3 regions of the Escherichia sp. B1147 genome follow, and region 2 is predicted to be linked to each of the others. Evidence: predicted binding sites of a transcription regulator. Region 2 holds the regulator's gene; each other region holds the start of a gene.

Region 1 (10,048 bases), on a different contig from region 2:
TTTTTTGCGTAAGTCTTCTGGCGAGGTAATCCCCATCCAGCACAGCAGCACAATCGCTACAGGCACTTCAAAGGAGATACCAAACGCCATAAACAGCGCCATCACGAAGCTCAAATAGCTGGCAATGTCGGTGGATACCTGCACCCCTTCAGGCGCGGTATTGGCAAGGAAACCAAACGCCAGCGGGAAGACCACGAAATAAGCGAACGCCATGCCGATATAAAACAGCAGAGAGCTGGAAACCAGCAGCGGCACCACAAGGCGACGTTCGTGCTTATACAGTGCAGGAGCGATAAATGCCCACACCTGATAGAGAATCACCGGCGCTGACAGAATCAGCGACACCATAAAGGTCAGCTTGATTGGCGTAAAGAACGGCGAGGCCACGTCGGTGGCGATCATCGTTGAACCTTGCGGCAACTGCTTGATCAACGGCGCGGATACCAGGTGATAGATATCATTGGCGAAATAGACCAAACACAGGAATATCACGATCACCGCGATAATGCAGTTCAGCAGACGCTTACGCAGCTCAATCAGATGCGTGATAAGCGGTTGAGTATCTTCTACAGACATGTTTACGGTTTATCACTCGACGAAGGGGAAGGTGCAGCGGTTTTCGGTTCAGCGTCCGCAGCAGGTTTTACCACCGGCTCTGGTGTGGTTTCTGGCTTCTGTTCCGGCGAACTGGCCTGCGTTTGTGCAGCGGCAGGCGTTACGCCTTCATGCGCAGCTTCATTATCTTTCACCACCGGGTTATGGATGGTGTGCGCTTCATCGCTCACCTTTTCAGGATCGTTTGCAACGTAGGAACGCTTCATCGACTCCGCGGCCTGGCGTAGTTCATCCATCGACGCTTTTAGTTCGGGCGTAAGGTTGGTGAGACTCGCCTTTTCAACCTTTTTCAGGCTGTCCTGAAACTCCTGGAGTTTTAACTCCTGGGTCAGTTCGTTCTGCACCGTTGTCGCCAGTGAACGCAACGCGCGAATCCAGCCCGCAACCGTTTTTACCGCTACAGGCAGTCGTTGCGGCCCCAGAACGACGAGGCCGATGATGAACACCAATAGCAGTTCGCTAAAACCGATATCAAACACGGATTACACCTGCTCTTTATCGTGGCGCTTTGCGTCTTCTGTTTTAGCCTGTTCCTGATTCGTATCCGCCTGCTTATCGGCGATAGTTTTCGCAGTAAAATCAGCATCCTGACTGGTTTTATCCTGCTTTGGTTCATCATCGCTCATTGCTTTTTTAAAGCCTTTGATCGATGCACCAAGATCGGAACCGATGGAGCCGAGCTTTTTGGTGCCAAAAAGCAGTACAACGATGACGGCAATAATCAATAACTGCCAAATACTGATACCACCCATACATGTTCCTCTGTGGTAGATGATGATTAAACAAGGCCGCATTATACGTTACACGGCCCGCCTTGAGCGATGAAAAAATCAGCGTGTTTTGCGCCAACCGACAAACCAGGCGATCAGACCGCCCGCCATTAGCCAGCCGGGCATCAGCCCCCATTCAGGTCGGCTGACCAACAAGAATGTACCGCTTAATACTAACGTCGCGCCAATTCCGAGAAAATAACGCGATTGCCCCTGACGTACATGATTTGACTGAAGCTCGCGCGCAATCTTATCAACACTGTGCTGTAAATACTTGCCCTGGCGCAAACTGTCGTAAACCAGCTCAGGCAGTTCTGGCATTTTTTCGACCCAGAACGGCGCTTTTTCCTTAAATGCTCTCACCAGCGCAGGAATACCGACCTGATCTTTAATCCACGACTCGAGGAAAGGCTTCGCCGTTTTCCATAAATCGAGCTGCGGATAAAGCTGGCGTCCTACCCCTTCGATGTAGAGTAAGGTTTTCTGGAGTAACACCAGTTGCGGTTGCACTTCCATATTGAAGCGACGCGCCGTATTAAACAGATTTAACAGCACATGTCCAAACGAAATTTCTGCCAGTGGTTTTTCAAAAATAGGTTCACAGACCGTACGAATGGCAAATTCGAACTCTTCGACGTTGGTATCTGGCGGAACCCAGCCTGAATCGACGTGCAGTTCTGCCACTTTGCGATAGTCACGGTTAAAGAAAGCGATAAAGTTTTCTGCCAGATAGCGTTTATCTTCTTTGTTTAGCGAGCCGACTATTCCGCAATCAATGCCGATATATTTCGGGTTTTCTGGGTGTTCATAGCTTACGAAGATGTTACCTGGATGCATATCGGCATGGAAAAAGCTGTCGCGAAAGACCTGGGTGAAGAACACCTGCACACCGCGTTCTGCCAGCAATTTCATGTTGGTGCCGTTTTTCTCCAGCGCTGCGACATCAGAAACGGGAATGCCGTAAATGCGCTCCATCACCATCATCCCTTCACTGCAATAGTCAGGGTAAACTTCCGGGATGTAGAGCATCGGGCTATTTTCGAAATTACGCCGAAGCTGAATGGCGTTAGCGGATTCCCGTAACAGATTCAGTTCATCAATCAGCGTTTTTTCGTACTCGCGCACCACTTCAGTTGGACGTAGACGACGACCATCCGGCAGTAAGCGCGGCACCCAACGGGCCAGACGGTAGATAAGTTTCAGATCCGCTTTAATCACTGGCAAAATATCCGGGCGGATAACTTTAATCACCACCTCTTTGCCATTCGACTTCAACCGAGCAGTATGCACCTGCGCAACGGAAGCCGATGCCAGGGGCGTAATGTCAAAATCATCAAACCACGCTTCCACCGGCAGGCCCCCCATCGCAGCTTCAATCTGCTGCTTCGCCAGCTTGCCATCAAACGGAGCGACTTTGTCCTGCAAGAGTGCCAGTTGGTCAGCAATATGCGGCGGGAACAGGTCGCGACGGGTAGACAACATCTGCCCAAACTTGATCCATACCGGACCCAGCTCTTGCAGCGCCAGTCGCAGTCGCTCACCTAACGGTTTATCTTTATGCCGGTTTGGCATCCAGAAGAGCGTGTATCGCCATAGCCGCAGCGGCAAGGTGATACGCATTTTAGGGATCAGTTCATCAAGTCCGTAGCTTAAAAAAGTGCGAATGATGAAATACAGGCGCCGTACTTCACCTGGCGTCATTAAACTGCCTCCAGTTTTTCCAGCCGTTTGGTTAACGCATCAACGGCACGTTCAACAGCGGCTGTCTCTTCCGCAAACCAGGCCACTTCAAGCGGACCAGGTGCCATACGCCACTCTTCGGTAATTGCTTCTGCCACGTAACGTTGCTGGCGTTTAATACCGTGATGCAGGAACTTTGCGCCACCGCGCAGAGCTTTGCTGATGCCTTCGGCGGCGATATCACCAGTATAAGGAGCCAGCAGTTCCGCAGGATCAAACTCCGCCAGATCCGCTAACGCAACGAAATTCTGTACCACTTGAATATCGCCCTGCACTTCCAGCTCACCGCTACGAATTAACGCGGCAAGCTGCTGGCGGTCGCGAAGTTTCGGCAACACACTGGCGTAGGCGATAACGGTGCAGTCAGCATCGCTGGCCCATTCGCCCAGCACATCGACCTGGCGTTCACTAAACACCAGAATTAGCGACGTCGAAAAGCCTTTTACCTCTATGCGCAATACTTTGCCCAGCAGACGCGAGCGGGCAGTTTTCAGCGCGGGTGAACGATACAGGAAGGTGTTGAGCAGACTTTCTATTCCTGCCGTCACTAAAGGTTTAAAAGGCATAGTCGTACTCCTGTCAGAACTTATAACCACGATGCAGCGCCACAACGCCAGCCGTCAGGTTGTAATAATCGACACTTTCGAATCCTGCATCCTGCATCATGGCTTTCAGGGTATCCTGATCGGGATGCATACGGATGGATTCGGCCAGATAGCGGTAGCTGTCAGCATCGTTCGCCACCAGCGAGCCAATACGTGGCAGCACATGGAAGGAATATGCGTCATAGGCTTTGCTTAACGGTTCGATAATCGGCTTCGAGAACTCAAGCACCAGCAGACGACCGCCAGGTTTCAGCACGCGATACATCGAACGCAGGGCTTTATCTTTATCGGTGACGTTACGCAGACCAAACGAGATGGTGATGCAATCAAAAGTGTTATCCGGGAACGGCAGCGCCTCGGCGTTTGCCTGAACATACTCAACGTTGCCAATCACACCGATATTACGCAACTTCTCGCGGCCCATTTTGAGCATGGATTCATTGATATCGGCGAGGACCACTTTGCCAGTTTCACCGACCAGGCGGGAGAATTTTGCCGTCAGATCGCCGGTACCGCCAGCCAGATCCAGCACGGTCTGCCCTCGACGCACGCCGCTGCAATCGATCGTGAATCGCTTCCACAAACGATGAATACCAAATGACATCAAATCATTCATGACATCATATTTCGATGCCACGGAATGGAAAACGTGGGCGACCATATCCGCTTTTTGTTCCTTCGCGACGGTCTGAAAACCAAAGTGCGTCGTTTCTTGTGACTTATCCACCATCTCAATGCCTGCTCATCAAAAAATTGTTCCAGAAGTGTAACAGATTGGGCGTCGATGCCCTAGATATCTACCCGGCTTAACTACCCCTAATGGGCTAACGCGACTGCTGATTATATTCATCATCGCGTTGATAAGCTTCATTATTCGGCTGCCCCGGAACTGACCGCAGTCGATACTCCTCATCCTGGCTCACCGCCTGTTCAGCTAAATCCGGGTTAATCTCGCGTTTAATTTCTACCCCTAAACCGCGAAATGCTTCTGCCTGCGACAGCACATTTCCGCGACCTGAAGAGAGTTTTTTCATCGCCTGGCGATAGTTATCCTGCGCTTTGTCCAGACTTTGACCAATTGCGGACATATCATCAATAAACAGACGCATCTTGTCGTACAGCTTGCTGGCGCGATCGGCGATTTGTTGGGCGTTACGGCTTTGATGCTCATAACGCCACAGGTTGGCGATAGTACGCAACGCCACCAGCAGCGTAGTGGGGCTAACCAGCATGATATTGTTCTTTAACGCTTCGGTGATCAGCTCCGGCTGGCGATCAAGCGCCAATAAAAACGCCGGTTCGACAGGGATAAACATCAGCACGTAATCCAGCGTTCGTAGCCCCGGCAGCTGTTGATAGTCTTTACGCCCAAGCAAGCGGATGTGATTACGTACCGAAGCAATATGCTCCTGCAATGCGCTTTCGCGGGTATAGTCGTCTTCGGCGTTAAAATAGCGTTCATAGGCGACCAGCGTCATTTTGGCGTCGATCACCACATCTTTTCCTTGCGGCAGCCGTACGATGACATCCGGCTGCATCCGCGAACGGGCGTCATTTTCGATGCTGACCTGGGTTTCATATTCATACCCTTCGCGCAGTCCGGAAGCCTCCAGCACCCGCGTCAGTATCACTTCGCCCCAGTTCCCCTGGGTTTTGTTATCGCCTTTCAGCGCGCGGGTCAGGTTGATCGCTTCCTGGGCCATTTGCGCGTTGAGTTGCTGTAGATTACGAATTTCGTGGGTCAGGGTATGGCGTTCTTGTGCTTCTTTACCAAAGCTGTCCTGTACCTGTCGGCGAAAACCATCCAGTTGTTCTCGCAGCGGCGATAGCAGGTTGTTCAGACTCTGACGATTTTGCTCATCAACCCGGCGATTACTGTGCTCAAAAATACGGTTGGCGAGATTTTCAAATTGCTCGCTCAAACGCTGCTCGCTGTTGATCATCTGGCGGATTTTATCGTCAGCGTGTTGCTGTGCGGCTTCCATCCGCGTGGTTACTTCACGCAGATCTGCCTCCAGCGAGGTGTTAATACTTTGCAGACTACGCACTTCGTTATTGAGCAATTCACACTCTGCACGCCAGTGCTCGCTTTGGGTAATTTGTTGTTTTGCCGCACTTAACTCCGCGACCATCTCTTCACGTTCGGCTAATTGCTCGGCTTTTTGCTGCGCATGCTGATAACTGGCAAACAGCCAGCCGATGACCACACTGACCAGCGCAATAATGGCATAAACAATGATTGAGAAATCCACAAAGCCTCCTGACGCAACAACTTACCCGCACAAAATAGAATTGTGCTGTACAAACGTCCAGTTTGAAAGGCATTTCCTGCGAGGCGCTACGCAAAACGATCGTTTATTTCGCTTATTTCATCCCACAATATGAGATTGTGTTTATATTGTGGGAAACATCACCTTTTCCTCACTTTATTCTGTGAAACACTCAGCAATATCATCAGGAGACACCTATGGCAGAAACCTCTTCAACCACCGCTGGCGCACAAACGTTATTACGCGGACTGGCGGTTATTAATGCTGTTTATAACGGTTGCCATGACCTGAAAAGTATCGGCGAGTTCACCGGCACGACGCGGAGTACAACCCATCGTTTAGTCACTGTTTTGGTCGAGCAACGCTATCTGCGCCATGTCCCAACGCAGGGCTACCAACTGGGCGCCAAACTGATCGAACTTGGTGCCAGAGCACTGGAAAGCACTTCATTGTATGAAGTTGCGCTGCCCGTTTTGCAGCGTCTGGCCCGTTACACCCTGGACACTGTGCATCTGGGGATCGTTGAAGGCGACGAAGTGCTGTATCTGGAGAAGATCAACAGTCAGCGTGGGCTGGAGATGCGCTCACGTCCTGGGCATCGCATGCCACTGGCGATTACAGGAATCGGTAAGGCGTTAATCCTCAACAGAACAGAAGAAGAGTGGCGCACGCTATTTTTGACTTGTGGTGATGAAACAAAACTGGGCGCATTTATACAAAATATGCGCCGTTACGCCGCCAATGGTTTCGCTTTTGATCTGGAAGAGAACGAGCCCACTATCCGTTGCGTTGCAGCGCCGGTTTACAACGCACGGAATGAAATTGTGGCGGCCATTTCTGTCGCCAGTACTACCACATATATGTCGCTGGCGCGCCTGGAAGAACTGGCACCTTACGTCAAATCCTGTGCAGAAGAGATATCCGCTGAACTGGGCTGGGGTAAGCACGTCCGCAAAGATAAATAAACCATGACTAAAGGAAACGGCTAATGTCGGGAAAGACCTCATTTATTGCCCTGGACTGGGGAACGTCATCGCTTCGGGCATGGCGTTTTGGTGACTCACCAGATCCACAAGAAAAACGTGAATTCCCCTGGGGGATCATGAAATTACCCTCCCAGGCAGCAACACGTGAGGAAGCTTTCCACGATACATTTTTACGTGTCTGTGGCGACTGGCTGACGCAAGCTCCCTGCCCGGTTCTGGCTTGTGGCATGATTGGCAGTGCGCAAGGGTGGCAACCAGCAGCTTATTTACCTTGCCCGGTCACTCTCGATGGCCTGGCGAAGCAGCTGACGCCGGTTATCCACCAGCAGCAGACAATGTTGCACATTATTCCCGGCGTGATTAAAGAAGGTGAAATGCCCGAAGTGATGCGTGGCGAAGAGACACAAATCTTCGGTGCCATCGCAATGGAACCTGCCCTGCAAGACGCAATCCGCAAGGGTGTGCCGGTGCTGATTGGCTTACCAGGCACCCATGCAAAATGGGCGGTAGTTGAAAACAACACCATTACCGATTTCCGAACCTTTATGACAGGCGAGTTATTTGATGTTTTATCCCGCCATTCGATTCTCGGTACAACCATGCGTCCGGGCGACGAGCCGCACTGGGATGCCTTTGCCCATGGGCTGACAGCGGCGCTTGAGCATCATCAGACCGGATTATTATCGACGCTGTTTTCGACCCGTTCGCGCCTGCTAACTGATAATCTTACGCCGTCCTCACAGGGCGATTACCTTTCCGGGTTACTGATAGGCCATGAATTATGTGGTCTGGCATCCAGTTTGCTGCGTGATTTACCCGCCACAACACCGATCGCCTTAATCGGTAGCGCCACCCTGAACAGCCGCTATTCACGGGCGTTCAGCCATGTTTTTCCCGACAGACAGCTACACGCCATTCCTAATGCTACTGAACAGGGATTATGGCGAATCGCCCACGCTGCCGGGTTACTCTCCACCAACGCCAGGGAATGTACTCATGCCATTTAATACTCTTTTGCAAAAAACCGGGTTAGTCGCCATTTTACGCGGCGTGAAACCGGATGAGATTGTCGCCATCGGTGAAAAGCTGTATGCCGCCGGATTCCGCCTGATTGAGATCCCCATGAACTCGCCGGAGCCGTTGCAAAGTATCAGTTTACTGCGCGATGCCCTGCCTAAGGACTGCCTGGTCGGAGCCGGCACCGTGCTTTCGGTAGAGCAGGTGGTCGCGGTTAAAGAGGCTGGAGGCCAGATTATCGTGATGCCGCATTGCGATACTGCGGTGATCCGTCGCGCCCGTGCGCTGGGTATGTATTGTGCGCCTGGCGTCGCTACGCCCACCGAAGCTTTTGCTGCCATTGAACATGGCGCCAATGCTATCAAGCTGTTTCCGGCGGAACAAATTACGCCAGAAGTCACTAAAGCCTGGCGTGCAGTTATTCCGCAATCCGTTCCGATGTTACCGGTTGGTGGTATCACACCGGAAACCATGGCGCGTTATCTGAGCCACGGCGCAAACGGCTTCGGTTTGGGGTCTGCGCTATATCGCCCCGGCATGACGCCAGAACAGGTCTATGAAAATGCAGTACTGTTTATGAACGCATGGAACGATTTAAATAACAAGTAACTGATAAATAAGGATATAAAAACAATGATAAAACATCTTACCTTACCGAAAAAAATGGCTGCAATGGTACTTCTTGCAGGCGCTGCCCTCAGCACTGCGCCTGTACAGGCGGCTTCCTGGCCAACCAAACAGATCGAGTTAGTCATACCCTACGCTGCCGGTGGTGGTACGGACCTGGTGGCCCGCGCCTTTGCTGATGCCGCCAAAAACCATTTACCCGTCAGCATCGGGGTTATCAATAAACCTGGCGGTGGTGGAGCTATCGGCCTGAGTGAAATCGCCGCTGCCCGCCCTAACGGTTACAAAATCGGTTTAGGTACGGTTGAACTGACCACCCTTCCCAGCCTCGGAATGGTGCGTTTTAAAACAAGCGACTTCAAACCCATTGCCCGTCTGAATGCGGATCCGGCGGCTATCACCGTCCGTGCCGATGCGCAGTGGAATAGCTATGAAGAATTTATGACTTACGCCAAAGCGAATCCCGGAAAAGTACGCATTGGTAACTCAGGCACCGGAGCTATCTGGCATCTGGCGGCAGCTGCACTGGAAGACAAAACGGGCGCAAAGTTTTCTCATGTCCCGTATGACGGCGCAGCCCCTGCCATTACAGGCCTGTTAGGCGGGCACATTGAAGCGGTTTCCGTAAGCCCAGGAGAAGTTATCAACCATGTGAAAGGCGGCAAGCTGAAGACACTGGTGGTGATGGCGGATGAGCGAATGAAAACCATGCCTGACGTCCCGACATTAAAAGAGAAAGGCGTTGATCTCTCCATCGGCACCTGGCGCGGCCTGATTGTGTCGCAAAAAACGCCGCAGGATGTGGTGGATGTTCTGGCAAAGGCAGCAAAAGAGACGGCTGAAGAGCCTGCATTCCAGGATGCACTGCAAAAGTTGAATCTCAACTATGCATGGCTTGATGGTGCCAGCTTCCAGACCCAAATCAACGAGCAGGAAAAGTACTTTGACGAGCTGCTGACTCGCCTGGGCCTGAAAAAATAATCCCGAGGTACGGTCGATGAACACAAAACAGTCTGTTGCTCAACTCGCCGTACCGCACCGCAAGCGCCTTTCATCCACTGTGGTGGTGGCGCTGTTACTTTGTGTGGTTGCTGGCGCGGTGATGATTAATGCCGCTGATTTTCCAGCAACTGCCATTGAAACGGATCCCGGTGCAAGTGCCTTCCCTACTTTCTATGCCTGCGCCCTGATTGTACTCGCTGTCTTACTGGTGATACGCGATCTTTGGCTGGCAAAACCAGAACCTTGCGCCAACGCGCAGGAAAAACCGGCATTCAGGAAAACGGCAACGGGAATTGCGGCAACCGCGTTTTATATTGTGGCGATGAGCTACTGCGGTTATCTCATTACTACTCCTGTTTTCCTCATCGTCATTATGACGTTGATGGGCTACAGGCGATGGGTACTCACACCGGGTA
Region 2 (10,048 bases):
ACATCGGCGATGTTCTTCGGACCTTCATCTTTATTGGCGCGACTTTCGGCAATTTTAAAGACGCGGGATTCAGCAAGGTCGAGCAAGTCTTCACTGGTGCGTCCTTGCGGATCAAAACCAGCTTCGGCAATCTCGTTAGCAACCGAGATCATCTCACGGACAACAGCACGTTCGCGTACGATGTCAGCATAAGCGCTGATGTTCGCTGCACTTGGGGTATTTTTTGACAGTTCTGCCAGATAAGCAAAACCACCGACGCTATCAAGCTGCCCCTGACGCTCCAGCGATTCCGCCAGAGTTATCAGGTCTATCGGTCTACCGCCTTCCTGCAAACGCGCCATTTCGGTAAAGATATGGCGGTGCGGACGGGTGTAGAAATCGTCTGCCACTACACGCTCGGCCACATCGTCCCAGCGTTCGTTATCCAGCATTAAACCGCCCAACACCGACTGCTCCGCTTCGATCGAGTGCGGAGGCACTTTCAGCCCGGCAACTTGTGGATCGCGTTCGCGGGGTTCAGCCTGCTGTTTGTTGAAGGGTTTATTTCCTGCCATAGTGAATGGAGTTACCGAGATAAAGAATGGGTCGAAACTTTACCATATGAAGCAGACCCTGACGATACGTTCTGGAGGACACATGGCAACACGCATCGAATTTCACAAGCACGGTGGTCCGGAAGTACTACAAGCCGCAGAGTTTACTCCTGCCGCCCCGGCAGAGAATGAAATCCAGGTCGAAAATAAAGCCATTGGCATTAATTTTATCGACACGTATATCCGCAGCGGCCTTTATCCGCCGCCATCGCTGCCCAGTGGATTAGGGACAGAAGCAGCTGGCATAGTGAGCAAAGTCGGCAGCGGCGTGAAACATATTAAAGCGGGCGATCGTGTGGTTTATGCGCAGTCAACGTTAGGGGCTTACAGTTCTGTGCATAACGTTAATGCCGATAAAGCGGCAATTCTGCCAGCGGCGATCTCTTTTGAGCAAGCGGCCGCGTCGTTCCTGAAAGGATTAACAGTTTATTATCTGCTGCGCAAAACGTATGAAATCAAACCTGACGAACAGTTCCTGTTCCATGCGGCTGCTGGTGGCGTGGGCTTAATTGCCTGCCAGTGGGCAAAAGCCTTAGGGGCAAAACTTATTGGCACCGTCGGCAGCGCGCAAAAAGCACAAAGCGCCTTAAAAGCAGGCGCATGGCAGGTGATTAACTATCGCGAAGAGAATCTGGTCGAGCGGTTAAAAGAGATTACCGACGGCAAGAAAGTGCGCGTAGTGTACGATTCCGTGGGCAGAGACACCTGGGAACGGTCGCTGGATTGCCTGCAACGTCGCGGTTTAATGGTCAGTTTTGGCAACTCATCAGGCGCGGTTACCGGCGTTAACTTAGGCATTCTCAATCAGAAAGGCTCGCTATATGTAACGCGCCCTTCCCTGCAAGGTTATATCACCACGCGGGAGGAGTTAACTGAAGCCAGTAATGAGCTGTTTTCATTGATTGCCAGTGGCGTAATTAAAGTGGATGTCGCGGAACAACAGAAATATCCGCTGAAGGATGCGCAGCGTGCGCATGAGATTCTGGAAAGCCGGGCGACACAGGGTTCCAGCTTACTGATTCCATAAAGAAATTGGGCTTCCACCTGGGAAGCCCTTTCTTTTATAGTTCGGCTGTATGTAGGGTACAGCACGATGAATCTGTTAGAGGCGCAATAGTGACAGATTTGATAATCAATTCCTATTTTGTTCTAAGGATAAAACCTGAGGTTGTGATCATCCGCACAATCCCTTAGTAACGCCAGCGGTCATAACGCTGATATTTCGGCACTTTTGGCGCTTTAATCGCCTTGATCACCCACACTACTGCAATTGCCAATAACAGCCACGGCAGCAACTTAATCATCAATGCCAGCATACCGCCGAGGAACATAATGGCCGTCGCCACAACCAGCGCGGCGATAATGCCCAGCAACGAAACGCCGGTGACCATCAACATGACAAAAAAGCCAATCACAAAAAGTAGTTCCAGCATGATGTTCTCCCAAATATGAAATCTCTTGCAGCCATTACAAGAATCATGCCAAAACATAATATGTTGATTTATAAAAAATATGCCCCGCGGCGATGCGCAGGGCATGGTGAATTTGACTACTTTGTGGTGAAAAATTAACGCTTATCTGCCACCAGTTTGAGCGCATGTTCCAGCACGTTAATGTCAGCGCCCGCTTTATGGGCATTTTCACTTAAATACCGCCGCCACTGACGCGCGCCAGGAATCCCCTGGAACAGCCCCAGCATATGCCGGGTGATATGGCCCAGATACGTTCCCTGGCTGAGTTCACGCTCAATGTACGGGTACATGGCGCGCACCACTGCCACCGGGTCAGCATCGGTATCCGAGGAACCAAATATCTCTCGATCCACCGCCGCCAGAATGCCTGGATTTTGATATGCCTCGCGCCCCACCATCACGCCATCCATATACTGCAAATGCACCTTAGCCTCTTCCAGTGACTTGATGCCGCCGTTAATCGACATTGTCAGATGCGGGAAATCACGCTTCAGTTGATAGACGCGCGGGTAATCGAGCGGTGGGATTTCACGGTTTTCTTTCGGGCTTAAACCAGAAAGCCAGGCTTTACGCGCATGGATGATAAACATCTCGCATTCACCTTTGCCGGAAACGGTGTTGATGAAATCACAGAGAAATTCATAGCTGTCCAGGTCGTCAATGCCAATACGCGTTTTCACCGTCACTGGAATCGATACTACGTCGCGCATCGCTTTTACGCAGTCGGCTACCAGTTGCGCATTGCCCATCAGGCATGCGCCAAACATGCCGTTCTGTACCCGGTCAGATGGACAACCGACGTTCAGATTGATTTCATCGTATCCGCGCGCTTCTGCCAGTTTTGCGCACTGTGCCAGCGCCGCCGGATCGCTACCGCCCAACTGCAACGCCACCGGATGCTCCTCCTCACTGTATGCCAGGTAATCACCTTTACCGTGAATAATCGCCCCCGTGGTTACCATTTCGGTATAGAGCAACGTATTGCGGGAAAGCAGACGCAGGAAATAACGGCAGTGTCTGTCCGTCCAGTCGAGCATAGGAGCAATAGAGAAACGGTATGCGGGATAAGCGGTTTGTGATTCTTCTGACATGGCGATTTTTTAAGCATCTGGTGAATTGGGGGCGCTACTATAGCATAACGAATATGCGATCAGGCAATGTGACAGCTTCGACGCCCGGTTGTCGGCGTTTAAGTGAGAATTATGGTAAAGTAAGGACATTCTTAACCCCACTTTCGAGGTGCACAATGGAAAAGACCACAACGCAGGAGTTATTGGCGCAGGCTGAAAAACTCTGCGCGCAGCGTAATGTGCGCCTGACTCCACAACGTCTCGAAGTGCTGCGCCTGATGAGCCTGCAAGAAGGGGCTATCAGCGCCTACGATCTACTTGATTTGCTGCGCGAAGCCGAGCCGCAGGCCAAGCCGCCGACAGTTTATCGCGCGCTCGATTTTCTGCTTGAACAAGGTTTTGTGCATAAGGTGGAGTCCACCAACAGCTATGTGCTCTGCCATCTGTTCGATCAGCCTACGCATACTTCAGCCATGTTTATTTGCGATCGCTGCGGCGCGGTTAAAGAAGAGTGTGCGGAAGGTGTGGAAGACATCATGCATACGCTGGCGGCAAAAATGGGGTTTGCCCTGCGGCATAATGTGATTGAAGCACATGGACTCTGTGCGGCATGTGTGGAAGTTGAAGCGTGTCGTCATCCTGAACAGTGCCATCATGACCACTCTCTTCAAGTGAAAAAGAAACCCCGCTAAGAGGGCGTACATCCTTGTACACGTCGGGCAGGAGGGATTAATTACCAACGGTAATCATGGCGTTTTTCCCAGCTATCAACCTCTTTTTCTGCCTGATCTTTCTGGTAACCGTAACGTTCCTGGATTTTACCCACTAACTGGTCACGTTTGCCTTCAATGACCGTCATGTCATCATCGGTCAGTTTGCCCCATTGCTCTTTCACTTTACCTTTGAACTGTTTCCAGTTACCGCCGACTTCGTCTTTATTCATATTCAAATCCTCATCGTTAGGTGGTGAATGAGAGTACGCTCACTTTTCTTCTGAACGTGGGATTAAGTGTAGTCAGGAATCTGGCTTAGGATTATTTATTCAGAATTTTTAACCGTCACGCTCCGGCAAACCAGGTTCCGTTACGCCAGTGACGACGCCAGATAGCAGCCAGAGAAAGCCCGCGCAGCGCCAGAAAGACGGTTAACGCCAGCCATAAACCATGGTTACCCAACCACGGCAACGTCAGTAGAGTTAAAGCAAACCCTGCTGCAGCGACTGCCATACTATTGCGCATTTCGGCAGCGCGTGTTGCGCCAATAAACATACCGTCCAGCAGATAACACCAGACTCCCACCAGCGGTAAAATAACCTGCCAGATTAGGTAGCGATCGGCCAGATTCTGGATCTGCGTTAACGACGTTAGCAACGCGATGATATATTCACCCGCCAGCAAATAAACCACCGAAAACAACAGTGCCACGATCCCCGACTGGCGGCATGCAGCGCGCCAGACATCCAGTAACTGGCTACCGTCGCGCGCGCCATACGCCTGACCGGAGTGGGCTTCAACGGCATAGGCAAAACCATCCAGCGCATAGGCGGTAAAGGTGAGTAGCGTCATCAGAACCGCGTTGACGGCGATAATATCGCTCCCCAGTCGCGCGCCAAGAACTGTTATTGCGCCAAAACAGAGTTGCAGCAGCAGTGATCTCAGCATAATGTCGCGGTTAAGCGCCAGCAAACGTCGGAAGTTTCCTCGCCAGGCTGTTTTCAGCATTTCGCCGGAGATACCGCGTAGTTTGATGATTTTACGCACCATGAGCAGGCCAATAAGCAACGTCGCATATTCGGCAAGCACTGTTGCCAGCGCCGCGCCTTGCACGTTCATATGCAGCCCCATCACCAGCCAGACATCCAACACAATGTTGAGGATATTGCCAACCACTAACAAAATCACTGGCGCGCGGGCATATTGCACGCCGAGCAACCAGCCGAGCAGCACCAGATTCGCCAGCGACGCAGGCGCGCTTAACCAGCGGATTTCAAGAAAGCGCCGCGCCTGTTCCAGAACCGCTTCGCTACCGCCAACAATATCCAGCGCCAGCTCGATAATCGGCGTACGCAGTAACGCAATCAACACTCCGGCCCCCAGTGCCAGCAGCAACGGCTGCACCAGCGCACGCGCTAATGCCTGAGGATTTTTGGCACCATAAGCCTGTGCAGTAAGCCCGGTAGTGCTCATACGCAAAAACAGCAACAGCATAAAGAGAAAACTGGTCGCCGTTGCGCCAACCGCCACGCCGCCCAGATAAACCGGGCTATCAAGATGACCAATGACCGCCGTATCAACCAGCCCCAGCAAGGGAACGGTGATATTGGAGAAAATCATGGGTAAGGCGAGATGCCAGAGTGCTTTATCAGATGAAGTGAGGAATGCCATGCAGACAAGCCTGATGAAGAGAGATTAAAAACAAACCGCGATGCCAGGCGGCATCGCGGTATCAGAGATAAATTACAGCCAGTCGCCGTTGCGAATAACCCCAACCGCCAGCCCTTCAATGCTGAAGCTCTGCTGACGAAGGTCAACGACAATTGGTTTAAACTCGCTATTTTCTGGCAGAAGCTCGACTTTATTGCCCTGTTTTTTCAGACGTTTAACGGTAACTTCGTCATCTATACGCGCGACAACAACCTGACCATTACGCACATCCTGGGTTTTATGCACCGCCAGCAAGTCGCCGTCCATAATGCCGATATCTTTCATCGACATCCCACTGACGCGCAGCAGGAAATCGGCATTCGGTTTGAACAGGGAAGGATCGACCTGATAATGACCTTCAATATGCTGCTGCGCCAGAAGCGGTTCACCGGCAGCCACACGACCTACCAGTGGCAATCCTTCTTCCTCTTCCTGCAACAGACGAATCCCGCGCGATGCGCCGGAAACAATTTCAATCACGCCTTTGCGTGCCAGCGCCTTCAGATGTTCTTCTGCCGCATTTGGGGAACGGAACCCCAAACGCTGCGCGATTTCCGCACGCGTCGGCGGCATACCTGTCTGGCTGATGTGATCACGGATGAGATCAAACACCTCTTGTTGCCTGGCCGTTAACGCTTTCATTCCGCCCCCTGGGTGTATATACAGTTATGCTGTGAGTATATACAGCAAAAGGTGATTTTGGAACCATAAACTGCACAATAAACCAGAGATTTATCGAATTCTGGAAGCGTCATCCAAAATGCGACCATAACAGAATGCACCAGGTAATCACGGCGACGATAATGGCGATCAGCACCGCGGCGGAGCCCATATCTTTCGCCCGCCCGGAAAGCTCATGGTATTCAGAACCAATACGGTCAACCACCGCTTCGATGGCACTATTGAGAATTTCCACAATCATCACCAGCATGACAGAACTAATAAGCAGTACGCGGGTTATTGCATCCACATCCAGCCAGCAGGCAATGACCACTGCCAACAACACCGCCACGCCTTCCTGACGGAATGCCGCTTCGTTGATCCATGCGGCACGTAAACCTTTCCAGGAATAGCCAGCGGCTTTGATAATTCGAGTGAATCCAGTGGTATTATTGGCCATCGAAAGAACCTTTTTACATTATGAGCGTCAATATCAGTGTACCGTTGAATCCGAAGATTACGGTTAGCGTAACGTCGCGCGAAACATAAGCGGATACCACAGAATTTCCCATGACTTTCTGCTATCCTTCCCGCGCATTAGCATTATTAACCAGAGGCTTTACATCGTTTATGTCCGGCTGGCCACGAATTTACTACAAATTACTGAATTTACCATTAAGCATCCTGGTAAAAAGCAAGTCTATTCCGGCAGATCCTGCCCCGGAACTGGGACTCGATACCTCTCGTCCAATTATGTACGTTTTACCGTACAACTCAAAAGCGGATTTGCTGACGTTGCGCGCCCAGTGCCTGGCGCACGATCTGCCTGACCCATTAGAGCCGCTGGAAATAGACGGCACGTTACTGCCACGCTATGTGTTTATTCACGGCGGGCCGCGTGTTTTCACCTATTACACGCCGAAAGAAGAGTCCATTAAGCTGTTCCACGACTATCTCGATCTGCACCGTAGCAACCCGAATCTGGATGTGCAAATGGTGCCAGTATCGGTGATGTTTGGTCGTGCGCCGGGGCGTGAAAAAGGTGAAGTGAATCCACCTCTGCGCATGCTCAACGGCGTGCAGAAATTTTTCGCCGTGTTATGGCTCGGTCGCGACAGTTTTGTGCGTTTCTCTCCGTCAGTTTCGCTGCGCCGCATGGCTGACGAACACGGCACGGATAAAACCATCGCCCAAAAACTGGCGCGCGTGGCGCGTATGCACTTTGCCCGCCAGCGTCTGGCTGCTGTGGGGCCGCGTCTACCCGCTCGTCAGGATTTGTTCAATAAACTGCTCGCCTCGCGCGCCATTGCCAAAGCGGTAGAAGATGAAGCGCGCAGCAAAAAAATCTCCCATGAAAAAGCGCAGCAGAACGCTATTGCGCTGATGGAAGAGATTGCGGCGAACTTCTCTTACGAGATGATCCGCCTGACTGACCGTATTCTGGGCTTCACCTGGAACCGACTTTATCAGGGCATCAACGTCCATAACGCCGAGCGCGTTCGCCAGCTGGCCCACGACGGTCATGAGCTGGTGTATGTGCCTTGCCACCGTAGCCACATGGACTACCTGCTGCTTTCTTACGTGCTGTATCACCAGGGGCTGGTGCCGCCGCATATCGCCGCCGGGATCAACCTGAACTTCTGGCCTGCCGGGCCGATTTTCCGCCGTCTGGGGGCATTCTTTATTCGCCGTACTTTTAAAGGCAATAAACTTTATTCCACCGTTTTCCGTGAGTATCTCGGCGAGCTGTTCAGCCGTGGTTATTCCGTCGAGTACTTTGTGGAAGGTGGTCGTTCCCGTACAGGCCGTTTGCTGGATCCGAAAACCGGTACGCTGTCGATGACTATTCAGGCGATGCTGCGTGGTGGTACACGTCCGATTACGTTGGTTCCGATCTACATCGGTTATGAGCACGTCATGGAAGTGGGTACTTACGCCAAAGAACTGCGCGGCGCGACGAAAGAGAAAGAGAGCCTGCTGCAGATGCTGCGCGGCTTAAGCAAACTGCGTAATCTCGGTCAGGGCTACGTCAACTTCGGTGAACCAATGCCGTTGATGACCTACCTTAACCAGCACGTGCCAGACTGGCGTGAATCTATTGATCCAATCGAAGCGGTGCGTCCGGCCTGGTTAACGCCGACGGTGAATAACATTGCTGCCGATCTGATGGTACGCATTAACAACGCGGGCGCGGCTAACGCCATGAACCTGTGTTGTACTGCACTGCTGGCGTCACGTCAGCGCTCACTCACTCGCGAACAATTGACTGAGCAGCTTAATTGTTATCTCGATTTGATGCGCAACGTGCCTTACTCCACGGACTCTACTGTTCCTTCGGCCAGTGCCAGCGAGCTTATCGATCACGCGCTGCAGATGAACAAGTTTGAAGTTGAGAAGGATACTATCGGCGACATCATCATTCTGCCGCGCGAGCAAGCGGTACTGATGACCTACTATCGCAACAACATTGCGCATATGTTGGTCCTGCCTTCGCTGATGGCGGCGATTGTGACGCAGCATCGCCACATCTCCCGCGGCGTATTGATGGAGCACGTCAATGTGCTGTATCCAATGCTGAAAGCGGAGCTGTTCCTGCGCTGGGATCGCGACGAGTTACCGGGCGTGATTGATGCGCTGGCGAATGAAATGCAACGTCAGGGGCTGATTACCCTGCAAAATGACGAACTGCATATCAATCCGGCGCACTCCCGCACGCTTCAGTTGCTGGCCGCAGGCGCGCGCGAAACGCTACAACGTTATGCGATTACCTTCTGGTTATTGAGCGCTAACCCGTCGATCAACCGCGGTACGCTGGAGAAAGAGAGCCGCACCGTGGCACAACGTCTCTCCGTGCTGCACGGTATCAACGCACCGGAGTTCTTCGACAAAGCAGTGTTCAGTTCTCTGGTCCTGACACTGCGTGATGAAGGGTATATCAGCGACAGCGGCGACGCCGAACCGGCAGAGACGATGAAGGTCTATCAGTTGTTGGCGGAGTTGATTACGTCCGATGTACGTTTGACGATTGAGAGTGCGACGCAAAGCGAAGGGTAATCGGTGAGCGTTGCCGGATGCGGCGAAAACGCCTTATCCGGCCTACAATAACCTGCAAAATCAATAAATTGCGATGTGTTATGTAGGCCTGATAAGCGCAGCGCATCAGGCAGCTTTTCACAGAAAAAAAGCCGGATGACCATGATCCTCCGGCTTTTTTACATCGTCAGAAATGCCAGTAACTCATTGCCAGCCCTAAAAACAGCACCAGGCCAACATAGTTATTATTCATAAATGCTTTAAAGCAGGCTTCGCGCTCGCGGTTGGCAATCAGTTTTTGTTGATAAACAAACAGTGCGCCCGCGACCAGAATTGACCAGTAATATCCCCAGCCTAAGCCATTTAACTCGCCGACAATCGCCATCAGCACCAGTACGCCAATCTGCAAAATGCCGATAATCAACTTATCGTATTGGCCGAACAAGATGGCGGTGGACTTAATGCCAATCTTCACGTCATCGTCACGATCGACCATCGCATACTGCGTGTCATAAGCCACCGCCCACAGAATATTGGCAAGGAACATCAGCCAGCAGCTTAACGGCACCGATTCACTCACCGCGGCAAAAGCCATTGGAATCGACCAGCCAAACGCCGCGCCCAGCACCACTTGCGGTAAATGGGTATACCGCTTCATAAACGGGTACACCCACGCCAACGCCAGTCCGGCAATCGACAACAGAATGGTCATCGTGTTCAGCGTCAATACCAGTAGGAACGAAATCAGCACCAGCACCACAAATAGCGTTCGCGCCTCTTTCTCCGTAACCGCTCCG
Region 3 (10,048 bases), on a different contig from region 2:
GGCGTATGCGGCGCTGAAACAGGCAAAGCAGGGCGATTTTGCCGCAGCAAAAGCGATGATGGATCAGTCACGAATGGCGTTGAATGAAGCGCATCTGGTACAGACGAAATTGATTGAAGGCGACGCAGGCGAGGGTAAGATGAAAGTGAGTCTGGTGCTGGTCCACGCCCAGGATCATTTAATGACCTCAATGCTCGCGCGTGAACTGATTAGCGAATTGATTGAGCTTCATGAAAAATTGAAGGCATAAGGAGTGAAAGATGCAGCCAGTGATTAACGCGCCGGAAATTGCCACAGCCCGTGAACAACAACTGTTTAATGGCAAAAACTTCCATGTGTTTATCTACAACAAAACTGAGAGTATCAGTGGGCTGCACCAACACGACTATTATGAATTCACCCTTGTGTTAACTGGTCGTTATTACCAGGAGATAAACGGTAAACGTGTGTTGCTGGAGCGGGGCGATTTTGTCTTTATTCCGTTGGGATCGCACCATCAAAGTTTTTATGAGTTTGGCGCCACACGTATATTAAATGTTGGGATCAGCAAACGTTTTTTTGAGCAGCATTATCTGCCGTTGTTGCCTTATTGCTTTGTCGCATCACAGGTATACCGGACCAATAACGCCTTTCTCACCTATGTGGAAACAGTCATCTCTTCACTGAATTTCCGTGAAACCGGGTTGGAAGAGTTTGTTGAGACAGTTACTTTTTATGTTATCAACCGCTTACGTCATTACCGTGAGGAACAGGTAATTGATGATGTGCCGCAGTGGCTGAAAAGCACGGTTGAAAAGATGCATGATAAAGAGCGGTTTAGTGAAAATGCGCTGGAAAATATGGTGATACTGTCGGCGAAATCGCAGGAATATTTGACACGAGCGACCCAGCGATATTATGGCAAAACACCAATGCAGATTATTAATGAAATTCGCATTAATTTTGCCAAAAAACAACTGGAAATGACCAACTATTCGGTAACGGATATTGCATTTGAAGCCGGTTATAGTAGCCCAAGTCTGTTTATTAAAACGTTTAAGAAACTGACCTCGTTTACACCCAATAGCTATCGTAAAAAATTGACCGAATTTAATCAGTAGCCGTTGTATCAGAACACTAAATTTACATGCTTGCTCTGTATAATCTGGTGTTTCCAGGTTATTCCTGACTTAACGGCAGGCACGACGAATATCAGTATTTCCTAATAAAGGGAGAAATTATGAGCCAGAAATTAAAAGTCGTCACTATTGGTGGCGGGAGCAGCTATACCCCGGAATTACTGGAAGGGTTTATTAAACGTTACCACGAACTGCCGGTAAGTGAATTATGGCTGGTGGACGTAGACGGTGGTAAAGCGAAGCTGGATATTATTTTTGATCTCTGCCAGCGGATGATTGATAACGCTGGTGTACCAATGAAGCTTTATAAAACACTGGATCGCCGCGAAGCATTGAAAGATGCCGATTTCGTCACCACTCAGCTGCGCGTAGGTCAATTACCAGCACGCGAACTCGATGAACGTATTCCGTTAAGTCATGGTTATCTCGGCCAGGAAACCAACGGTGCAGGTGGCCTGTTTAAAGGTCTGCGTACCATTCCGGTAATTTTTGACATAGTCAAAGATGTTGAAGAACTTTGCCCCAATGCATGGGTGATTAACTTTACGAACCCAGCGGGAATGGTCACCGAAGCCGTTTATCGTCATACCGGATTTAAACGCTTTATCGGCGTGTGTAATATTCCGATTGGCATGAAGATGTTTATCAGCGATGTTTTAGCGTTGAATGAGAACGATGATTTATCTATCGATCTGTTCGGGCTGAACCACATGGTATTTATTAAAGATGTGCTGGTAAATGGCAAGTCTCGCTTTGCCGAATTACTTGATGGTGTGGCATCCGGGCAGTTAAAAGCATCTGGTGTTAAAAATATTTTCGACCTGCCGTTTAGCGAAGGCTTAATTCGTTCGCTGAATCTGTTGCCATGCTCGTATCTGCTTTATTACTTTAAGCAGAAAGAGATGCTGGCGATTGAAATGGGTGAGTATTATAAAGGCGGCGCACGTGCACAGGTGGTACAGAAAGTTGAGAAACAGCTCTTTGACCTGTATAAAAATCCGGATCTGAAAATTAAACCGAAAGAACTGGAACAGCGCGGCGGGGCATATTACTCAGATGCGGCGTGTGAAGTGATTAATGCTATCTACAATGACAAGCAAGCGGAACATTACATAAATATTCCTCATCATGGGCATATTGATAATATTCCGGCAGACTGGGCGGTAGAAATGACCTGTACACTGGGGCGCAACGGCGCGACGCCACATCCGCGCATTACACACTTCGATGACAAAGTCATGGGCTTGATTCACACCATCAAAGGCTTTGAGATTGCCGCCAGCCACGCAGCCCTTAGCGGTGAATTTAACGATGTGTTACTGGCGCTCAACCTTAGCCCGCTGGTGCATTCCGATCGTGATGCGGAATTGCTGGCAAGAGAGATGATTCTGGCGCATGAGAAGTGGTTGCCAAACTTTGCTGACTGCATTACGGAACTCAAAAAAGCACATTGATTGAGGCTGATTATGGAACGCTTACTGATTGTTAATGCCGATGACTTTGGCTTAAGTAAAGGCCAGAACTACGGCATTATCGAGGCCTGTCGTAACGGTATTGTCACGTCAACGACGGCGCTGGTGAATGGGGAAGCTATCGACCATGCGGTGCGGTTAAGTCGTGATGAGCCGAGTCTGGCTGTTGGGATGCACTTTGTCCTTACACTGGGCAAGCCGCTGACTGCGATGCCGGGGCTGACCCGGCAAGGCGTCCTGGGGAAATGGATCTGGCAGCTGGCAGAAGAAGATGCCTTACCACTGGAAGAGATTTCCCAGGAACTCGCCCGCCAGTATCTGCGATTCATTGAATTGTTTGGCCGCAAACCAACACATCTTGATAGCCATCATCATGTGCATATGTTCCCGCAGATTTTCCCGATTGTGGCGAAGTTTGCGGCTGAAGAGGGGATTGCGTTGCGTATTGATCGCCAGCCAGTATTTAACGACGGTGATTTACCCGCAAATCTGCGCAGTTCTCAGGGCTTCAGCAGTGCATTCTATGGTGAAGAGATCAGTGAATCACTGTTCCTGCAAGTGTTGGATGATTCCAGTCATCGCGGTGAACGCTCGCTGGAAGTGATGTGCCATCCGGCGTTTGTCGATAATACAATTCGCCAGAGTGCTTACTGTTTCCCACGGTTAGCGGAACTGGATGTGTTAACGTCGGCGTCGTTGAAGTATGCCATTGCCGAGCGTGGTTATCGGTTGGGTAGTTATCTGGATGTGTAAGGATGTTGGTAAAGTCACTCCCTGGGGGGGAGTGACTTTATTCATATTTACGCCGGAATTTTGTCAATCTTAGACATACGTGACCACACGCGGTGCGCTGCCATTAGCGTTAACAGTTCATCCATAAAACTGCCGTCTGCGCTGTCGGCTTCTACAATCCCTTCTTCACCCTTGTCATCTACCTTAATTGTCGCTTTGAACTTGCGTGCATCGCCCGCCAGCGCAATCGGTTTAAGGTGCTTGTAGGCTTCCATCAGGTAATAGTTTGCATCGCCGTTGTCTGCGATATCGGCGATATTGCCGCAAGGGACAATGACCGCATCCACCGTCAGCGAAGGCGCTCCGGCAAAGGTAGCGGCTATTGGCAACACCGTGCCGTCATCGGCGGTCACTTCGCCCATCCGTGAATAAAGCAGTTTGGCATGAACGCCTTTGGCTTTCAGCGCCTTGAGAATGACCAACAGGTCTGCCGATCTCACTTCATCATTAAGCAAAATCGCTACCACACGGCCTTTCACATTACCGTCAGGAATGGCATACAGGCTTAACGCCGGATCTTTCTTCAGCCTGTTTACGTCCGGTGGCGGCGTAATATTCAGCTGGTCGTCAGTCAGTTCGATACCGAGATTTTTTGCTACCGCCTGCGCCAGGTTAAGATCGATATGCGCTAACTGATCAACGACGCGTTCACGAATATACGGACGAGCAACTTTACTCAATTCAAAGCTGAAAGCGTCGATGATGTGGCGTTGTTCAAATGGCGTCTGACTCAGCCAGAACAGACGCGGATGGGAATAATATTCGCCAAACGATGGGCTGCGCTCGCGGACTTTGTTGCCTTCTACGCGCTCCTGGTATGATTCAAATCCACCGCGTTTCGGCCCCGGCGGTGTTTCGCGCGGCCAGTTGTCGTTGATCGAGTTCGGTTCGTAGTTTGCCGGATTTGTGTCGATTCCCATGCGGTGCATGCCGTCACGCTGGAAATTATGGTAAGGGCAGGTCGGGCGGTTAATCGGAATTTCATGGAAATTCGGCCCACCAAGACGACTGATTTGTGTATCGGTATAAGAGAACAAACGCCCCTGCAATAGCGGGTCGTTAGTGAAATCCAGACCGGGGACAATATGCCCTGGATGGAAAGCCACCTGTTCGTTTTCGGCAAAGAAGTTGTCCGGGTTGCGGTTAAGCACCATTTTGCCGACGCGCTGTACTGGCACCAGTTCTTCCGGAATAAGTTTGGTTGGATCGAGAAGGTCGAAATCGAACCTGAATTCGTCCTCTTCCGGGATTAACTGGAAGCCCAGTTCGTACTCCGGGAAATCGCCTGCCTCAATGGCTTCCCACATCTCGCGGCGGTGGAAGTCCGGGTCACGTCCGGTGAGTTTCTGCGCTTCATCCCATACCAACGAGGCTTTGCCTGCCAGCGGTTTCCAGTGGAAACGCACAAACGTTGCTTTCCCTTCGGTGTTAATCAGGCGGAAAGTGTGGATGCCGAAACCTTCCATCGTACGGTAGCTGCGAGGGATCCCGCGATCCGACATCGCCCATATCACGTTATGCAGCGTTTCCGGTTGCAGGGAAACATAATCCCAGAATGTGTCGTGGGCGCTACCTCCCTGTGGGATCGCCCAGTGCGGTTCCGGTTTTACCGCATGAACAAAATCGGGGAATTTATGCGCATCCTGAATAAAGAAGATCGGCGTATTGTTGCCGACAAGGTCAAAAATACCCTCTTCGGTATAGAATTTGGTGGCAAAACCGCGAATATCACGCACGGTATCTGCCGAGCCAGCGCCCCCCTGAACGGTCGAGAAACGGACAAACACCGGGGTAATTTTGCTCGGGTCAGACAGGAAATCGGCTTTGGTTATATCACTTAAGTTTTTATACGGCTGGAAATAACCATGAGCCGCAGATCCTCGCGCATGAACAATACGTTCCGGGATACGCTCATGGTCAAAGTGCGTGATCTTCTCGCGCAGAATAAAATCTTCCAACAGCGTTGGACCACGGCTACCGGCACGCAGTGAGTTTTGATCGTCAGCGATGCGCACGCCCTGATTGGTGGTCAGCGCATAATTTTCACTACCTTTACGTGCATCTTCCAGGGAATTGAGTTTTTCGTTACGCGTATCAGGAGCTTTCAGACTGCCTGGTGCGGTAGGTTGCGTACCTGGTGGGGTCGGTTCAGCCGCTGGACGATGAGAGCCGTCCTCAGGTGCCAGTGAGTCCATTCCTGGTTTCGCTTCGTTCGAATCGTGCAGGGGGGACTGGTGCTGATGTGGGGTCTTTTCGTTATGTTGCGACATTGAACTCGTCTCCTTAATTCATTGCTGAAAGGGGCGTTTTTTTGGTCAAAAAACCATCTAACTATAGACCAGCAGGGGGATCTCGCTCCGGAAGTGGAGCTGGCGAAAGTATTTGAAGATGTACGCGAAGCAGGACGGACGTGGGTTAAATCGGCTAAACTACAGTTTTTATGATTTTTAATATGCGTTTAGTGAAGCCAGTAATGAAGAAACCGCTACGTCAGCAAAACCGCCCGATTATTAGCTATGTCCCGCGCACGGAACCTGCACCGCCAGAGCACGCGATTAAAATGGATTCGTTTCGTGATGTCTGGATACTACGTGGCAAATATGTGGCGTTTGTCCTGGTGGCGGAATCATTCTTGCGCTCACCAGCGTTTAGTGTGCCGGAGTCCGCCCAGCGTTGGGCGAATCAGATTCGACAAGAGAATGAGGTCGAAGAGTAAAAAAAACGCCTGTCGGGATGACAGGCGTTTTGCGTCATAAGGCAGGGTTAACGGTGAGCCAGTTCGGCGTCATCTTCGCTATCCAGAATGGATTTATCGGTCTGCTTCAGCCACTGGCTGGTCAGCGTACCTGCGGTCATAGAACCACTGACGTTCAGTGCCGTACGGCCCATATCGATAAGGGGTTCTACGGAAATTAACAATGCCACCAGCGTTACCGGCAAGCCCATTGCCGGGAGTACAATCAGTGCGGCGAATGTTGCACCGCCACCAACGCCTGCAACGCCTGCTGAACTCACAGTAACGATACCAACAAGTGTCGCAATCCACATTGGGTCCAGTGGGTTAATGCCAACCGTAGGTGCAACCATCACTGCTAGCATTGCCGGATACAGCCCGGCACAGCCGTTCTGACCAATGGTCGCACCGAAAGAGGCGGCGAAACTGGCGATGGACTCAGGAACACCCAGACGACGCGTTTGTGCTTCTACATTCAGCGGAATAGACGCAGCGCTGGAGCGACTGGTGAAGGCAAACGTCAGCACTGGCCATACTTTACGGAAGTATTTCAGCGGGCTTACACCATTAATGCCCAGCAGAATGCCATGCACTGCAAACATAATGATAAGACCCAGGTAGGATGCGACAACAAAGCTACCCAGTTTAATGATGTCCTGCAGGTTGGAACCAGCAACGACTTTGGTCATCAGTGCCAGAACACCGTATGGCGTCAGTTGCATGACCAGGCGAACCAGTTTCATCACCCAGCTTTGCAGCGTATCGATAGCGGTTAAGACGCGTTCACCTTTCGGCGCATCATCTTTCAGCAGTTTCAGTGCTGCAACGCCAAGGAAAGCCGCAAAAATTACCACGCTGATAATTGACGTCGGATTGGCACCGGTCAGATCGGCAAACGGGTTTTTCGGGATAAAGGACAAGACAAGCTGCGGAACGCTCAGGTCAGAGACTTTACCGACATAGTTGCTTTCGATAGCGTTCAGACGCGCAGTTTCAGCGCCACCCTGAACCAGACCCTCAGCGGTCAGACCAAACAGATTAGTGACCAGCACACCGACCAGCGCCGCAATCAGCGTGGTAAACAGTAGCGTACCAATAGTCAGAAAACTGATTTTGCCTAGTTGAGACGCGTTATGCAGGCGGGCAACCGCACTTAAAATGGAGGCAAATACCAGTGGCATGACGATCATTTGCAGTAACTGAACGTAGCCGTTACCGACAATGTTAAACCACTGCACAGAATCTTTAAGTACCTGGCTGTCGGAACCATAAATGGTATGCAGGGCAAGGCCAAAAACCACACCCATCACCAGACCTACCAGCACTTTTTTGGCCAGACTCCACTGTTTGTGGCGGGTTTGGGCCAGCGCAAACAGCAGCACAACGAACACTATGATGTTCGCAATTAATGGAAAGTTCATCCCCGTTCTCCTGATCTTATTATTTCTATCGCTACGCAGTAGCCATAGTGTTGACGCAAGATTAACAGAACTGTGAGCTGGCTCTTATATTCAAATGGAATGGCTTATTCCATAAAAGCAATTTTTGTTTTTTTAGTATTCAACCTGATGCTTAATAAGGCGATGAAACTCGATCTGCAAGGTATTAATCATTTGCGATGACCAACGCACGGCACTGTTTTCGGGCAGTGAATGGGGCATCCACACTGACCAGACAAACAACGCCATGCAGAGAAAACGTTCTAACTGGTTGCCTTTTTGTGGAACCAGAATTGGCAGACGGAAACGCCATCGGCACGGCCAGAGTAGGGGAACGCCTGCGGGGGTCAGCATATCAGCAAGAATATGACTCAAATAACCGAGAACCATACCTTGCAAAGCATCAGCCGGAATAAACCAGCTTTCCGGGACTTTCAGATAAAAGGTCGCCAGTAGAGCGAACACCGCCAGCAGACTGTGGGTAAAGCCACGGTGACCAAAAGCGCGGGCAATGGGTTTTGATATCCACTTTAATCGCTGCCCAAGAAACGATTTTGGGTGGTCGATGTCCGGTAACAGACAAGTTAATATTGCGGAAGGGACAATATGCCACCAGTCACCCTGTGCCAGCACGGGCGTAAGTTCGGCATTTTTAGCAAACACCGCACAAGCAATAGAAAAGAGGAGGTGACCTTCCGCCGTCATGATAAAACTCACTAAACTGTCGATACGTACAGTATAGGTTTTTTATACAGTGCGCGGAAGTGGTGACGGTGTAACTCTTCATCACATTATGATGATAAAATCGTCAGTTGAACGTAATTTCAGATAAGCAACCAGGGGCAGTGTCACCACGCCCCTTTTTTTTAACCGAGGAGCTCTTTCGCAGTAAGTTCGGTTAAAGATGAAAGTTTTACATTCGCCAACACAAAACGGGGATCATTTTGCGCTTCCGGTGCTGGAACGACGATGGAGCGCATTCGTGCTGCTTTTGAGGCAATCATGCCATTAACAGAGTCTTCCAGCGCTACGCAGGCGATTGGGTCAACGCCCAGTTTTGCAGCGCAGTCGAGATAAACCTGCGGATGCGGCTTGCTGTAAGGCAATTTTTCGGCGGAGGCGAGGGCATCGAAACTGTCACGTAGGTCAAACATGGCCAGCACTTTTTCAAGCATATGCAGCGGTGACGCTGAAGCCAGACCAACCAGTAAGCCCTGCGCTTTACATAAAGCAACGGCTTCACGCACGCCAGGCAGTAATGGACGCGTCTCTTCAACCAGCGAAATGGCGCGGGCAATCACCCGGTCTACCACTTCCTGACGACTCGGGCCATTCCACGGTTGCCGGGCATACCACAGATCAACCACCATATCGATGCGTAAACCTAAGGTGTCCGGTAGCTCATGACGACGGGAGATGTCCACCCCCAGGCTTGCCATCACATCCAGTTCGGCCCGATCCCATAATGGTTCGGAGTCGATAAGTAATCCATCCATATCAAAAATTGCAGCAAGAATCTGTCGTGGGGTTGACATTACAACCTCTCCTTTAGAGCATTATGTGTAAGGTATTAAGCAGTGCTTATGATTGAGCGCCTATCATATCGCCTTTAAAGAATGGGCGAAAACAGATATCTACAGGTAAACTAAGTGAATCGACGCGTCTTAATCAAGGAGAACTCATGACGTATCAACAAGCTGGACGCATTGCTATTTTGAAAAGGATTTCCGGTTGGGTGATTTTTATACCAACACTTGTTTCCACGTTGATTTCCTTGCTGAAGTTTATGAATACCCGGCAAGAAACCCAGGAAGGCATTAATGCGGTAATGCTCGACTTTGCCCATGTCATGATTGATATGATGCAGGCGAATACGCCTTTTTTGAATCTGTTCTGGTATAACTCACCGACGCCCAATTTTAATGGTGGTGTGAACGTTATGTTCTGGGTGATTTTCATTCTGATTTTTATCGGGCTGGCGTTGCAAGACTCTGGAGCACGCATGAGTCGTCAGGCGCGCTTCTTGCGCGAAGGCGTTGAAGATCAACTCATTCTGGAGAAGGCTAAAGGGGAAGAGGGGTTAACGCGTGAACAGATCGAGTCGCGCGTAGTCGTTCCACGCCATACTATCTTCACGCAGTTTTTTTCACTGTATATCCTGCCGGTAATTTGTATTGCTGCGGGGTACGTGTTCTTTTCTCTGCTCGGTTTCATTTAATACAAAGGCCGCGCGGTGCGGCCATTATCATCGACTCCCGTCATGCAGCTAACACTCTATCCAATGATTGTTGAGCAATAACCATATGTTGCCCGCCAAACAACCTTGCACGGTTTAGCAAAGTGTATAGCTGGTAAATCGGTTGGCGTTCGAGGAAACCGGTCGGTAACGGTGAAACTGATTGATAACCATCATAGATTTGCGGAGGCTGTTCGGTATGTAGCGGCAACATCGCCAGATCGCACTCTCTGTCGCCCCAGTAACAAGCAGGGTCG

Evidence for each region. The regulator LexA, encoded in region 2, represses DNA repair genes until DNA is damaged. The targets are predictions, from matches to a motif close to TNCTGTATGTACATACAGNA.
Region 1: rmuC (DNA recombination protein RmuC) is a predicted target of LexA. The motif match lies at 6,026-6,045, and genes of this name have one in related genera.
Region 3: A9180_RS13130 (metal-dependent hydrolase) is a predicted target of LexA. The motif match lies at 8,275-8,294, and genes of this name have one in related genera.

What each region holds. Positions count from the first base shown of each region.
Region 1 covers NZ_LFHY01000026.1:71,993-82,040, reverse strand. The annotation lists gene tatC (Sec-independent protein translocase subunit TatC) at 1-576, opposite strand, end outside; gene tatB (Sec-independent protein translocase protein TatB) at 579-1,094, opposite strand; gene tatA (Sec-independent protein translocase subunit TatA) at 1,098-1,367, opposite strand; gene ubiB (ubiquinone biosynthesis regulatory protein kinase UbiB) at 1,446-3,086, opposite strand; gene ubiJ (ubiquinone biosynthesis protein UbiJ) at 3,086-3,691, opposite strand; gene ubiE (bifunctional demethylmenaquinone methyltransferase/2-methoxy-6-polyprenyl-1,4-benzoquinol methylase UbiE) at 3,705-4,460, opposite strand; gene rmuC (DNA recombination protein RmuC) at 4,555-5,982, opposite strand; gene A9180_RS21880 (IclR family transcriptional regulator) at 6,198-6,965, shown strand; gene A9180_RS21875 (2-dehydro-3-deoxygalactonokinase) at 6,989-7,993, shown strand; gene A9180_RS21870 (2-dehydro-3-deoxy-6-phosphogalactonate aldolase) at 7,983-8,612, shown strand; gene A9180_RS21865 (Bug family tripartite tricarboxylate transporter substrate binding protein) at 8,637-9,611, shown strand; gene A9180_RS21860 (tripartite tricarboxylate transporter TctB family protein) at 9,628-10,048, shown strand, end outside.
Region 2 covers NZ_LFHY01000003.1:53,415-63,462, reverse strand. The annotation lists gene dnaB (replicative DNA helicase) at 1-554, opposite strand, end outside; gene A9180_RS01565 (quinone oxidoreductase) at 637-1,620, shown strand; gene pspG (envelope stress response protein PspG) at 1,784-2,026, opposite strand; gene dusA (tRNA dihydrouridine(20/20a) synthase DusA) at 2,161-3,156, opposite strand; gene zur (zinc uptake transcriptional repressor Zur) at 3,312-3,827, shown strand; gene A9180_RS01545 (CsbD family protein) at 3,869-4,078, opposite strand; gene dinF (MATE family efflux transporter DinF) at 4,194-5,519, opposite strand; gene lexA (transcriptional repressor LexA) at 5,592-6,200, opposite strand; gene dgkA (diacylglycerol kinase) at 6,310-6,678, opposite strand; gene plsB (glycerol-3-phosphate 1-O-acyltransferase PlsB) at 6,849-9,272, shown strand; gene ubiA (4-hydroxybenzoate octaprenyltransferase) at 9,439-10,048, opposite strand, start outside.
Region 3 covers NZ_LFHY01000013.1:74,293-84,340, reverse strand. The annotation lists gene chbA (PTS N,N'-diacetylchitobiose transporter subunit IIA) at 1-250, shown strand, start outside; gene chbR (transcriptional regulator ChbR) at 261-1,100, shown strand; gene celF (6-phospho-beta-glucosidase) at 1,220-2,572, shown strand; gene chbG (chitin disaccharide deacetylase) at 2,585-3,343, shown strand; gene katE (catalase HPII) at 3,391-5,652, opposite strand; gene cedA (cell division activator CedA) at 5,835-6,098, shown strand; gene tcyP (cystine/sulfocysteine:cation symporter) at 6,146-7,537, opposite strand; gene A9180_RS13130 (metal-dependent hydrolase) at 7,670-8,260, opposite strand; gene hxpB (hexitol phosphatase HxpB) at 8,422-9,090, opposite strand; gene A9180_RS13120 (YniB family protein) at 9,237-9,773, shown strand; gene A9180_RS13115 (fructosamine kinase family protein) at 9,814-10,048, opposite strand, start outside.